DNA from 2 places in the Synechococcus sp. R55.3 genome. Region 2 is predicted to be linked to the other one. Evidence: predicted binding sites of a transcription regulator. Region 2 holds the regulator's gene; the other holds the start of a gene.
The links. Region 2 encodes HrcA, which represses chaperone genes, less so after heat shock. Its sites were predicted from a motif close to TTAGCACTCNNNNNNNNNGAGTGCTAA; they were not measured.

Region 1 (6,915 bases), on a different contig from region 2:
TACAACAGCGGCGATGACTTGGGCATTCAACTTGGTAACCGGGTTGAAGACCTTCCCTTTCAAATCAGTAACATCGGCTTCCAGGGCATCCACCCGCCCGCGCAGGGCTGCCAGCTCAGCAGCAAATTCCTCTTGCAAGCGCTGCAGAGTGGCCAAGTCTTCCCTGGAGACTTTGTCGGCCAAACCGGCTGCAATCAACTCATTGATGCGATCCAAGCAGGCGTTCATACCGGCGGCAAACTCAAAGCGAGTCATAGCCCGGTTGCCGCGGAAGGTGCGGTCAGGGTAGCCGGCAATACAACCGTAGCGCTCCACCAAGGATTGCAGGGCTTGGAAGGCCCAGTCGGTGGGCTGCACATCCGAAAGCTCAGAGATGGAGGTGACCGGCCCGGTAGCTTGGGCATAAGCCACTCCAGGGGTCAGGACCGCTGCTGCACCCAGAGTGCCGGCCAGCAGCGTTTTCCAGTAGTTCGCGTGTTTCGCGGGCATGTTTCTCTCCTTGTTCTTTTCCTCACACCTTTTTGGCTGTAGGGATGTCCTCATAGAAGCGACAAACTGCCTACCTCAACAACGAGCCTGGCAATCGCGGACTCTGGGAAGACATGATACAGCCGAAGTCCACATCGTCTACCACTTTACACACTTTCTGGGCAAGACTCAATGCGAGACCCAACTGCGGTAGATGATCGAGGCTCGATATCCACTACTCTACCTCAGGGATCCGGCTCTGGCTAGCGGGTGTATCTCAAACTGAGACAGAGCTCTCAAGCTGCAAGCTCCGGTGGGGATGGGCGGTACCGGACTCGAACCAGTGACATCCTGCTTGTAAGGCAGGCGCTCTACCGCTGAGCTAACCGCCCCCGAGGGATCCCAGTCCACCGAGTTTAGCATTCCCAAGGGACTATTTCCCCATGCCCAGGCTTTGCGCCTTCTGGTACACCTTCCCCTCTGTGAGCAGGGAAGGGGCAATGCAGATCTCCACCTGCTGCATTTCTCGAAGATTGGCAGCCCCCAAGGTGGCCATGCTGGTGCGCAGGGCGCCCAAGAGGTTGTGGGTACCGTCGTCCAGGCGGGCGGGGCCGCGCAAGATTTCTTCCAAGGTGCCGGTGGATCCCACGCGGATGCGGGTGCCGCGGGGCAAGATGGGGCTGGGGGTGGCCATGCCCCAGTGAAAGCCGCGACCGGGGGCTTCATGGGCGCGGGCCAAGGGGGATCCGATCATCACTGCGTCCGCTCCACAGGCGATGGCCTTGCAAATATCGCCGCCGGTCACCAATCCGCCATCGGCAATGATGGGAACGTAGGCGCCGGTTTCCGCCAAAAACTGCTCCCGTGCAGCGGCACAGTCGGCGATGGCCGTAGCCTGCGGCACTCCCACCCCCAACACGCCTCGGGAAGTACAGGCAGCGCCAGGGCCGATCCCCACCAAGACACCGGCAGCTCCGGCCTGCATCAGCTCCAGAGCGACATCGTAGGTAACGCAGTTGCCCACCACAACAGGAATGGGCATCGACCGGCAAAATTGGGCCAGATCCAGCAGTTCCATGCCTTCGGGAACCTTGTGGTGGACGGAAACTACCGTGGCCTGAACGAAGAACAGATCCCCCCCGGCTTCCGCCACCAGGGGGCCGTATTGGGCGGCGTGGGCGGGCACGCAGCTAGCGGCGGCAATGGCGCCGGAGGCTTTAATCTGGCGGATGCGTTCTTGGATTAGCTCTGGCTTCACCGGCTCGCCGTAGAGGCGCTGCATTAGGGGCACAAACTCGTCTTTGCCCACCGACGCAATCTGATCCAACACCTCATCGGGATCGGCGTAGCGGGTTTGGATGCCATCCAGGTTCAACACCCCGAAAGCTCCCAGCTCCGAGAGCAAAATGGCCATTCGCACATCCACCACGCCATCCATGGCGCTGGCGATGATGGGGATTTGCCGTTGGATCCCTCCCAGAGTGAAGTGGGTGTCCACCAGGCTGGGATCCAGCGTTCGTCTGCCTGGGGCCAGCGCGATTTCATCCAGCCCGTAAGCGCGTCTTGCCTGCCGATTGCGGCCCAGTTGCACGTCCATTTTTCCCCTGTTCTGCGGATCCCTTGTTTTTATCATGCCGCCAAGGAGGGATCCAAGGCTAGCGAGAGTTTTGTTCTTCTGGTTGGGATTTCCACCTGCGATCCCGGAGCGGGTCTCAATCAGCCTCAGAGGTTCGAGGGGGCAAGGGCGTGAAAATGTGCCCTTCTTGCAGGTTGCCGAAACTGCGGCAGCGCTCGGATCCCCAACGGAACCCGTAGAGGGCGATGTAGGCACACATCAACGCATCCACCTGATCTTCGTAGTTTTTGAGTCGACGGCCCTTGAGGGATCCCACCTTCACTTGGAGCAGCTCTTCGTGATCCTGGAGAGCCGGGTCAGCGGCAGCCAGAGAGCGCAGATGATGCTGGTAAAGTTGCCAAGCTTGTTGCCGTTCCGGCCAGGTGCGTCGAGGGCGGGCCTTGTATTTTAGGGTGCGGCTGAGGCCAAAGAGGCTGACCAAGGCGCTGTGGGGGAAGACCTCGGTCACTTGGCGGGTAAGTTTTCCTCGCTCGATGCTGGCCTGCTCCCGAAAGCCATAACTGGCTAGGGCTTGCACCAAGGCTTCCCCTCTCACCTGGCCGTTTTTTTCTAGAAGCCGGCGGTTGGCTGGGTGGGCCCCGGCTGCATAGGCGCGAAACACCCGGTTCAGTTCGGCCTCGGCCCGTCGCTGTCCGCTGAGGTTGGGGACGCGCAGGGGGGCATCCACCGCCACCAAGCAGGGATCTTCGCCCGCCTGAGCTTGAATATAGTCCAGGATCTCCTCATCCGTTTGGAGAATGCGGCTATCGACCAGATGGCCTGTCAAGTTCTGCCTGCCGGGATCCCCGAGCTGGACTCGCAGCGTGGCCAGACCGGAAGGGTTGCGGGTTGACCAGGCCAGATCCAGGCCAATGCAGATCAACTGAGCCACACCGCCTTCCCCTTCTCTTCAAGTTGGACAGAATCAGAGTCGTTATCAAAAAACCAGTTTGAGGCAGTTCCCGATTGCATGGCTCTAGCGCCCTCACCCCCAGACCCTCTCCCTCTGAGAAAAGGGGTTAGGGATCAGCATCACAAACAGTTTCGCTGCTGTCTCACGGTCGTTGGGAATGATCCCGCCGGATTGCCTGCGTCTTGATGAAAATCCACAAGAAAAGGGATCCTACCAGGGGATCCCCAGAGATTCATCCAAGATGCTCAGCCCGGAAGCGGAGTGCCCCCAAACTCTTCGGTGAGCCTAAGGGATCCGCCTCCCTGTGGCAATCAACAGATCAGTAGTCGTAGTCACTCATGCCGCTGCCGCTGCTTGCCGGCGTGTTGGTTTTGGGCTCGGGCTTGTCCACCACGATTGCTTCGGTGGTCAGCACCATCCCCGCAATGGAAGCGGCGTTTTGCAGGGCGGAACGGGTAACCTTGGCCGGGTCTACAATGCCCGCCTCGAACATATCCACGAAGGCGTTGTTCTGAGCATCGTAGCCGGTGTTGAAGGGCTTATCTTTCACCCGCTCCAGCACAATGGAGCCGTTTTGGCCGGCGTTCTCAGCAATGCGGCGCAGCGGAGCACCCAGAGCGCGGGCGACCAGGTTGGCCCCCACCAGTTCATCGCCGGACAGGTTGGCTTGCGCCCACTCGGTTACCACTGGGATCAGGTGTGCCAAGGTGGTACCGCCGCCGGGAACGATCCCTTCTTCTACCGCCGCTTTGGTGGCGTTGATGGCATCTTCCAGGCGCAACTTGCGGTCTTTCATCTCGGTTTCAGTGGCCGCGCCCACTTTGATCACTGCCACACCGCCGGAGAGCTTGGCCAGGCGCTCTTGCAGTTTTTCTTTGTCGTAGGTGGAGTCGGTTTCCTCAATTTGACGGCGAATTTGCTCGCAACGAGCTTTCACGGCCGCTTCGTTGCCTTCCGCCACGATGGTGGTATTGTCTTTGGTTACCGTGACGCGACGGGCAGTGCCGAAGGAATCGAGGCGAGCGTTCTCCAGCTTCAGGCCGCGCTCTTCGCTGATTACCTCACCACCGGTCAGGATGGCAATGTCTTCCAACATAGCCTTGCGGCGATCCCCGAAGCCAGGGGCTTTTACCGCTACCACGCTCAGCACACCCCGCAGCTTGTTCACCACCAGGGTAGCCAGCGCTTCTTTCTCGATGTCTTCGGCGATGATCAGCAGAGGACGACCGGCGCGGGCCACCTGCTCCAGAACCGGTACCAGGTCTTGCACCAGGGTGATCTTCTTATCGGTGATGAGGATGTAGGGGTTTTCCAGAACCGCTTCCATCCGCTCGGTATCGGTGACGAAGTAAGGGGAGATGTAGCCCTTGTCGAAGCGCATCCCTTCCGTCACTTCCAGCTCGGTGGTCATGGACTTGCCTTCTTCCAGGGAGATCACCCCTTCGCGGCCCACCTTGTCCATGGCCTCGGCAATCATACGGCCCACTTCTTCATCGTTACCGGCGGAAATGGCCGCCACCTGGGCAATGGCTTTGGAATCTTCGACCGGGCGGGCATGTTCGGCGATTTTGTCTACCAAAAACTTCACCGCCTTGTCGATCCCCCGCTTTAGGGCAATCGGGTTGGCGCCGGCAGCCACGTTTTTCAGACCTTCTTTCACCATGGCGTGAGCCAAGACCGTGGCCGTGGTGGTGCCATCCCCAGCCGTGTCATTGGTCTTGGAAGCCGCCTGCCGGATCAAGGAAACGCCTGTGTTCTCAATGTGGTCTTCCAGCTCGATTTCTTTGGCAATGGTTACCCCGTCGTTGATGATTTGGGGGGCGCCAAACTTCTTCTCCAGCACGACGTTGCGCCCTTTGGGACCCAGGGTAACGGCTACGGCTTCTGCCAAAATATCCATGCCGTGCTCTAGAGCGCGGCGGGCTTCTTCACTGAAGATGATTGATTTGGCCATAGTCAACCTCTCCGATGCAAATGCAGGTAAGGGTGAAACAGAGTCTCAAGGATTCAATCGTTCGTTGAACTGCTGCTGAATCACTGACCATTACTGAACAATGGCGAGAATGTCCCGCTCGGCCAACAGCACATATTCATCGCTGCCCAGCTTGACTTCGGTTCCGGCATACTTGGAGTAGAGCACTTTGTCGCCGGCTTTCAGTTCCATCGGGATCAGCTTGCCCTCGTCGTTGCGCTTGCCAGGGCCAACAGCAACCACTTCCCCCACCTGGGGCTTTTCCTTGGCAGTGTCCGGCAAGAAGATCCCACCTGCGGTTTTCTCGTCCTGCTGAGCGATTTTGACCAGCACGCGGTCGCCCAGCGGCTTCAGGGTAGAGACGTTAAGAGCCACTGCAGCCATGACGAATGTCCTCCGTGATCCTAACGAATTTCCATTAATTCCGCTTCCCGAGGGGAAGCGACTTAGCACTCTCGACTTACGAGTGCTAGTTTATCAGCCAACTTTCTGGCCTGACAATAGCCTTTGTCAGCGGGATCCCGCTTTTGGCAGGTGCGGTCGGGGTGCGGATCCCCCTACTTTTGGTGCCGGTGTGGGATCATGGCCTGAGTTGGGCTGGGTTGAGAACGTGCGGATCCCGTTTTTTCAGGTGGATGCATTTACGGCGGTGCCTTTCGGCGGCAATCCGGCAGCGGTGTGTCTGCTGCCCCAGGAGTTGCCAGAGGCGCTGATGCAAGCCATTGCCGCAGAGAACAATGTATCGGAGACGGCTTTTTTACTGCCTCAGGGATCCCAGGGCGAGGTTCCCCACTATGGGCTGCGCTGGTTTACGCCGACGACGGAGGTGGATCTCTGTGGCCACGCCACCTTGGCTGGTGCCCATGTGCTGTTCACCGAGGTGCATCCTGAGGCGGAGAGGGTAGCCTTTTCCACCCGCAGTGGCCTGTTGCAGGTGCGGCGGCAAGGGGATCGCCTGGCCATGGATTTTCCTGCTCAAACTCCGGAACCTTGGCCAGAAGCCAAGGAGCAGGTGGCAGCGGCTTTGGGGATCCCACCTGTGGAGCTGTACCGCGGGGGTATGGGGGTGGCGGTGCTGGCTTCGGCGGGACAGGTGCAGCAGGTGCAACCGGATCTGGCCCAGGTTCAAGCACTCCCCGTTCCGGGGTTGATCGTCACAGCCTCTGGGGCGGCTCTGGGGAATGGGCCGGATTTTGTCTGCCGCGTTTTTGCCCCTCGGCTGGGGATCCCGGAAGATCCAGTGACGGGATCCGCCCAGTGTCTTTTGATGCCCTATTGGGCCAAACGCCTGGGTCGCTCTGAGTTACAGGCCCACCAGCTATCCAGCCGCGGCGGGGAGCTCTGGTGTCGCGATCTCGGCTCTCGCGTGGAGATTGCCGGGCAGGCTGTGCAGGTGATCAGAGGAGAGCTGAGGCTACCTTAGAACCCTACCGAACAAAAAACACCTCGGATACCTCCGAGGTGCAGGCCAGGAAAGAGCTTGAGCTAGCCAAGGATTTCGGCGGCTTGAATGAGCTCCACCTGCTTTTTCTTGAGCACCAATAAGAGCTGGGCAATCGTAACGGCTGCCAGGAAAGCCACCAGCCATTTCACCCGCTCCGGGCTTTGCAGCACCAGATCCCGCTCCACCTGGCCAAAGCCGCCCACATTGGGATTGTTGGTGACGGGATCCCCTTCTTTGACGCTGTCGCCAACGGCAACCACCAGTTCCGGCCCAGGCGGCACCACCAGGTTTTGGATCCCGCTTTCGGTCTCGAAGCTGAGAACTCTCGTGCCCGGCAGCTCGTATTCCGGGGGCACCAGGCTGGCCAATTCAGCCGGCAGATCGCTGATATCGGAGTTGAGGGTGGCGATGTTGACTAGACGCCCCGTGGCTGGGGCGCGGAAGACGTTGTTGTTGCTGAGGCTGCCGTCGGGGTTGAGCTGACCGCGACCCCGGTTGGCCCC
Region 2 (6,915 bases):
GGTGATTGCCGGGCTGGAAGCGCAGCGAGCTCAATTGGAAGAGCGGGCGGCCCAGGTGGGATCCCTGCATCGAGAGCTGGAGAGCCTATATCAACAAATGCAACAGCGTAGCCGCCAAATCGCCGAGCGAGAAGCCCGGCTGGAGCAGAAGCAAAACCAAGAACTGCAAGCCCTGTTGGCTGCTGCCCGTCAGGAAGTGGCTGCCGCCATCCGCAAATTGCAGCAGGGAGAGGATCCCCAACGCATTACTGCCGAGCTGGCGCAAATCCAGCAGCGCTACTCTCCCCCACCGCCGCCTGTGGATATGGAGTTTGTGCCAGAGGTGGGAGATCGGGTGCGGCTGAGAGGCTTGGGGCAGACGGGAGAGGTGATCGCCATCGAAGGAGATGTATATGTAGTGCGCAGCGGCATCCTCAAATTCACAGTGCCACGGGGGCAGTTGGATCCCATTGACGAACACCAGGCCAAGCAGCGCCAACGCCCCAAAGCCCCACCTCCCTCCCCTGCAGCCACAGCTCCCCTGAACCTGCGCACCAGTCAGAACACCCTCGATCTGAGGGGAAAAACCGTTGCCGAGGCCGAGGCCATTTTGGAACAGCACTTTGCCCAAGCTCCCCCCGGCCCTGTCTGGATCATCCACGGCCACGGCACAGGGCGCTTGCGGGCCGGCGTACAAGCTTACTTGCAAAATCACCCCCGCGTTCAGCGTTTTTCAGCCGCTGATCCCCAAGACGGCGGTACTGGAGTGACCGTGGCTCACCTGCAATGAGGCTTACCGGTGCCGGAGGGGACTCAGATCCAGATCAGATCCAAAGCCGAGATAAAGCTCCGGGCCCCAAGGATCCACAGGGTTTCCGAGGGCTATCATCTCCAGACAGCCGTGAGCTCAAGCTTCCCTCCCCCCTTCGGAAGAGAGACTAGGGAGGGTTAAGTTGGCTTTATTGGGTCGGAGACCGAACAAGGGCTGGCGATTGTCTCAAGCCTGACTCTGGAGCACTGCCGCTGCCGAGCTGACGGGCTGGGATCCCCTCTGTTGTCGCCGGCTTCGCCAGAGCCAGTAGCTCCGCAGCAGTTGGCCATCTCCAATGAGCTTCAACATCACCGCCACCGTCGCACCTGTCCAACTGAGAGGCCCAAAGGCGGTGCCTGCTGCTGCCAACAGCGCCAACCCAGAAAGATTTAGCCCCAAGCCTTGCACCCACATCCACAAGATAGTCTCGCGTTCTGACATCTGCCCGCTCCTAGGGGAGAAATAGGATAGCCCTACTGTCCTGAATCTGAGCGGAGACGGGGATGGGGTTGAACCTTGGCACGGCTGCCCAAAGCTGCACACTTGGGGGGGGCGGTACTCCCTAGGGATTGGCTGCTTGACCCATCCACTCCTGCAATCGGGCCAGGGCCAGCCGCTTTTGGGCGGCAGAGCGTACCGTACCCTCCGTGAGCCGATTGAAGCCATGCACCAACCCCTTGCCCCCCAAAGCCACCAGCGTCACCCGATGGGTTTGGCCTGGCTCAAAACGCACCGCATTGCCGGAAGGAATGTTGAGGCGCATGCCAAAGCTGGCGGCGCGATCGAAAACCAGGGCCCGGTTCACCTCGAAAAAGTGAAAATGGGATCCCACCTGAACGGGCCGATCCCCTCGGTTGGTGACCTCTAGCGTCACGGTGGCCCGCCCGACGTTGGCCTGGATGGGATCCTCTGCCAGCAGCAGTTCCCCTGGGATTAGGGCTGGCTCCGCGTTGGCGCCAGGCGTGGTTTTGGATTTGCGGCCAGAGGGCATGGGGACAACCTCCTGAAGTTTTTCGGTCTTTGGAGCATCTGGGGGATCCCTGAAAGCGGGCAGCCCCGACGCTAGCGAATGGGATGGTGCAAGGTAACCAGCTTGGTGCCGTCGGGAAAGGTGGCTTCCACTTGGATTTCGGGGATCATCTCCGGGATCCCGGGCATTACGTCCTCGCGGGTCAGCCACGTCAGCCCCTCGCTCATCAATTGGGCGACCGTTTTCCCTTCCCGCGCCCCCTCCAAAACCGCTGCGCTCAAGTAGGCCACTGCCTCAGGGTAATTGAGTTTGAGGCCCCGCTGCCGCCGATCCCGAGCCAACTGGGCAGCCAGGTAGATCAACAACTTGTCTTTCTCCTGGGGGGATAAGTACACGGGACAACCTCAAAGATACAAAAGGATACAGGGGGGACAGCAGCAGGCCCAGTTGGCCTAGAGTTGACTCAACTTTATATCACCTCTGGGCAAAAAAAGGGGTCTAGGCTAGAGGGGATTTCCCTTTCTCCTGCACAACCCACAGCCTCAACCTCTTTCGGCATTGGGTGTTGCGACTCCCTTCCTGGGCAACCCGTCATGAAAGAGTAACAATAGATGCATACAGATGTATTTAGACGCGAAAGTTTGTCTAGATTCGTATCTCAACCCTGAGTTGGTCTATCCTGGAGCAATTTACCGGCTCTGTTTAGCACTTCCCTTTAGATAGATAGGTGTTGACTGGGTTCTTTTGATCGGCTATGAAACTCGAACTGACTCCCCGCCAGCGGAAGATTCTCTGGGCGACGGTGCGCAGCTACATTGCGACGGCTGAACCTGTCGGTTCCAAAACCTTGGCCCAGTCCTATAACTTTGGGGTGAGCACGGCCACCATTCGTAACGACCTGGCCACCCTTGAGCAGGTGGGGTTACTGTTTCAGCCCCACACCTCTGCGGGTCGGGTTCCCTCCGACTTTGGCTATCGGGTTTATGTCAACGATTTGTTGACCTCCGCCAACAGCGGTGGGATCCCTCACGATGCTCCTCAGCCGGATCCCCATCCCGCTCTGCAACAGTTGATGGATCAGCTTGGCCGTGAGCTGGGAGACGACCTAGACAGCCTCCTGCAAAGGGTAGCTCAGCTTTTGGCCCATCTGAGCGGTTGCATTGCTCTCATCACTCCTCCTCAGGGGCCGGTGGTAGCCATTCATCATGTGCAGTTGGTGTCGGTAGCACCAGGGCGGGTGATGGTGTTGGTGGTAACCGACTCCTATCAAACCCATTCAGCTCTGGTCAGCCCCCCCGACTGGCCCAGCGACTCCCGAGAGGATTTGGAAGATGAATTGCAATTGCTCAGCAACTTTCTCACCCTGAAGCTGCGGGGCAAAACCTTTGCCGAGCTGCAAGATCTGAGCTGGCTGAAACTGGATGAAGAATTTCGTACCTACGGCCATTGGCTGCAGCAACTGCTGCGCTCGGTGGTGCAACGCTGTCTACAGCCCTCTCTGGGGCAGGTGTTCAGTGCCGGTATGGCCGAGTTGATGCGTCAGCCGGAGTTTTCCCAGGCCCGGCAGGTGCAGGCAGTGATGCAGTTGATCGAGGAGGGAGCCAAGCAACTTCAGGGGATGATTGGGCTCCATTTTGCCGATGGGGGTTTGCCCTCTCTGCCGAGCTCAACGGAGATGGATCAGGAGTCGGGACAGTCTGCCCGCAAGACCCCGGTGATCATCTACATTGGCAGCGAGAATCCACTGGAGTCTCTGCACCACTGTACGGTTATCGCCTCCACTTACCACCGTCGCTCAGCTCCTCTGGGTACGGTCACCTTGCTGGGGCCGACCCGAATGGCCTACGAGCGCAGCATTGCTGCTGTGCAGGCGGTGGCCTCTCATCTGACCCGAGCTCTTGCCTAAGGGATCCCATAGCGGCAGGTAGGGTCTGGGTTGTACGTGAGCAATAGCAAGCTGTGGCCAGGCTCTCTCCTCTCCACCTGCGGGTACAGTGCGCCATTCGGCAGCAGCAACTTCTTCACCCTGGCCAGCGACTGCTGGTGGCTTTTTCGGGCGGGCAAGATTCTTTTTGCCTGCTCCAGATCTTGCGGGATTTGCAGCCTCGCTGGGGCTGGCAGATATTTGTTCTGCATTGTGATCACCGCTGGTCGGCAGATGAAACGGAGTGTGCTCGCTTTTTGCAGGGGTGGCTGCAGCAGCAGGGACTGCCTCATGCCGTTGAGACTGCGGATCCCATCCGCCGAGATGAGGCAGGGGCCAGGGCTTGGCGCTACCAACAACTGGACAAATGGGCCCGCATCTGGGATTGCAGCGCCGTGGTGATGGGGCATACGGCCACGGATCGAGCAGAGACGTTTTTGTGGAACTTGTTGCGGGGAACAGGAGCCGCCGGGCTGAGCAGCCTGGATTGGCAGCGTCGCCTGGACGACCGGGATCCCACCTCTGCCCAGGTGGTGCGACCCCTGCTGGGTCTATACCGTTGGGAAACCGAACAATTTTGCCAGCAGCACCAATTGCCGGTCTGGCCGGATCGCAGCAACCAAGATCTGGCCCATTGCCGCAACCGTCTCCGCCTGGAGGTGATGCCCTACTTGAAGCAGCACTTTAATCCGCAACTGGAAGCGGCCCTGAATCGGGCTGCCACGCTGCTCCAAGCAGAACATGAGCTGGTGGTAGCCCAAGCAGCTCAGCTATGGCAGCAGGTGTATGAGCCCGCTTTGCCAGGGCTGCGACGGGATCCCTTGCGGGCTGCCCCCTTGGCTCTGCAGCGGCAGGTGATGTTTCAATTTTTGTCTTTGGTGCTGCCCCACCACCCCACCTTTGACCAGGTAGAAGCCGGGATCCAGCTCTTAAAAGCAGACCGAGGCAGCCGTAGCCCCGATTATCCAGGTGGGCACTGGCTGGAAGTGAAAGGGGATCACTTGGTTTGTTTCCATTAATTTTTCCATTAATTCCACTTCCCCGAAGGGAAGCGACCTAGACATGCCCTAGACATACACCTGTACTTACTCTGGTTTCCATTAATTCCACTTCCCCGAAGGGAAGCGACCCTAAGCGATCTTCGTAAAGTGAATTCGGCTTTAGCGTTTCCATTAATTCCACTTCCCCGAAGGGAAGCGACTGATTCATTAATAGTAAGTATCACCACTGATTGTGGCAATACTTGGATACGATTAGCATCTTATGGTAATAATACAGGCCCGAGTCCATTGGCTACAGCACCTGATATGACCACTGCATTTGTACCTACCCCATCACAATGGGCAACCAAGACAATAGATTTAAGCCCGTATGCTTCTCAAACCGCCGCCAGAATCAGATTCCAATTGCGAAGTGGATGGGGAAATGTTACTTATCTGGATGATATAAACATTAGTGCTGCAACCAATACACCACCAAGCGCTTCTTTTAATGTTTCATCAACTAACATCTGTGCAGGGCAAAGTATTACATTTACCAATACATCTACCAATGCTACTTCCTATAGCTGGTCCTTCCCCGGCGGAACTCCTTCAACAAGTACGGCTGCCAGTCCTACTGTAACATTTAATTCAGCGGGGACATATACTGTAACATTAACAGCTAGCAATTTAAACGGAACAAACACGGCAACAGCCAGTATTGTGGTGAACCCTTTGCCCACACCTACTATAAGTGGTGGCGGTACTATTTGTCAGGGAAGCTCTGTAAATCTTACTGCTTCTGGTGGTAATAGTTTTACTTGGAATACAGGTGCTAATACTGCTTCCATCAATGTAAGCCCTGCATCCACTACTACCTATACCGTTACAGCCACAGCTACTAACGGATGTACAGCAACTGCCACTGCATCGGTTACAGTACTTAACTGTTCTTCGCTGGATGAAGTGATGAATACCTCCAACTTTTTGGTGTATCCCAATCCAGCTACTGATATGATTACCATTGCTCTGCAATTGGCTTCTGCCGAACCGTTGAAAGGAGAACTGATGACAACACTGGGTCAGGTGTTGCAGCAATTTACCATTGCTCCATCTCAGCAGCAAATAACTTTGATCACAGACGGATTGTCTTCTGGAATTTATCTTCTTAGAATATCTGACGGAAAACAAGCGATAACACAACGCATCATGGTTGTAAAATAAATCAGAAAGCCCCGGTTACGGGGCTTTTTTGTTTGTGTTTTCTTACTAGGATTAAGCAATGATAGTCTTTGAAAATTCTTCGCAGAATGTGCGTATCTCATTTCGAACCATACGAAATGCATGCATAATTTCTTCTTCACTTCCGGTTGCTTTGGCAGGATCAGAAAAACTATGATGTATGCGAATGGAATTACCTGGTATGTACGGACAGTTTTCTCTGGCATGATCACATACCGTGATGATGTAATCAAAGGGTATGTTTAAGTATTCATTTACATGGTTGCTGGTATGATGACTGATATCAATTCCATCTTCCTTCATGATTTGTATGGCTCTCGGATTTACGCCATGCATCTCAATACCGGCACTGTAAATATGAGCTTTACCTTGTAACAGATTTTCTAAATAACCATGTACCATTTGACTACGGCAGCTATTACCTGTGCATAAAACCAAGATTTTTTTCATGCTATGAATTTTTTAATTTAATACCTCCAACTGTTAGCGATGGCTACCAACGATAACATAATGGGTACTTCTATGAGTACACCAACCACTGTGGCTAACGACGCACCTGAATTAAGACCAAAAAGTGATATGGCCACGGCAACTGCGAGTTCAAAAAAATTACTGGCACCAATCATCGCAGCCGGTGCACAAACCGGATGTGATAAACGGAGCAATTTTCCACCCAGCCAGGTTATAAAAAATATGAAGTAGGTTTGAATGGTCAGTGGTATGGCTATCAACAAAATGGTGTATGGATGATCCAGTATGTGTTCGCCCTGAAAGGCAAAGAGTAAAACCAGGGTTGAAAGCAATGCTAGTATGGAAACAGGACGAAGTGCCGGAAGAAATTTTTGTTCAAACCAATCCTTTCCTTTTCGTTGAAGCAATATCCGATTGGTCAGATAGCCCGTAGTTAGCGGTATAACAACAAAAACAACCACCGAAGTAATCAGTACTTCATACGGTATCTGTACGTTGGTTACTCCCAGCAGCCATTTTACAATGGGTACAAATGCAA

Region 1: groES (co-chaperone GroES) is a predicted target of HrcA. The motif match lies at 5,415-5,441, and genes of this name have one in related genera.

The regions. Positions count from the first base shown of each region.
Region 1 covers NZ_JANSIG010000016.1:3,306-10,220, forward strand. Annotated here, with positions in the region: gene NW849_RS04175 (iron uptake porin) at 1-489, opposite strand, end outside; tRNA gene NW849_RS04180 (tRNA-Val) at 789-860, opposite strand; gene NW849_RS04185 (GuaB3 family IMP dehydrogenase-related protein) at 902-2,065, opposite strand; gene NW849_RS04190 (DUF429 domain-containing protein) at 2,181-2,975, opposite strand; gene groL (chaperonin GroEL) at 3,316-4,950, opposite strand; gene groES (co-chaperone GroES) at 5,041-5,352, opposite strand; gene NW849_RS04205 (PhzF family phenazine biosynthesis protein) at 5,561-6,391, shown strand; gene NW849_RS04210 (apocytochrome f) at 6,454-6,915, opposite strand, start outside.
Region 2 covers NZ_JANSIG010000064.1:4,771-11,685, forward strand. Annotated here, with positions in the region: gene NW849_RS10335 (endonuclease MutS2) at 1-769, shown strand, start outside; gene NW849_RS10340 (hypothetical protein) at 977-1,231, opposite strand; gene NW849_RS10345 (urease subunit beta) at 1,353-1,781, opposite strand; gene NW849_RS10350 (urease subunit gamma) at 1,853-2,155, opposite strand; gene hrcA (heat-inducible transcriptional repressor HrcA) at 2,515-3,666, shown strand; gene tilS (tRNA lysidine(34) synthetase TilS) at 3,720-4,703, shown strand; gene NW849_RS10365 (T9SS type A sorting domain-containing protein) at 4,992-5,888, shown strand; gene NW849_RS10370 (arsenate reductase ArsC) at 5,940-6,356, opposite strand; gene arsB (ACR3 family arsenite efflux transporter) at 6,374-6,915, opposite strand, start outside.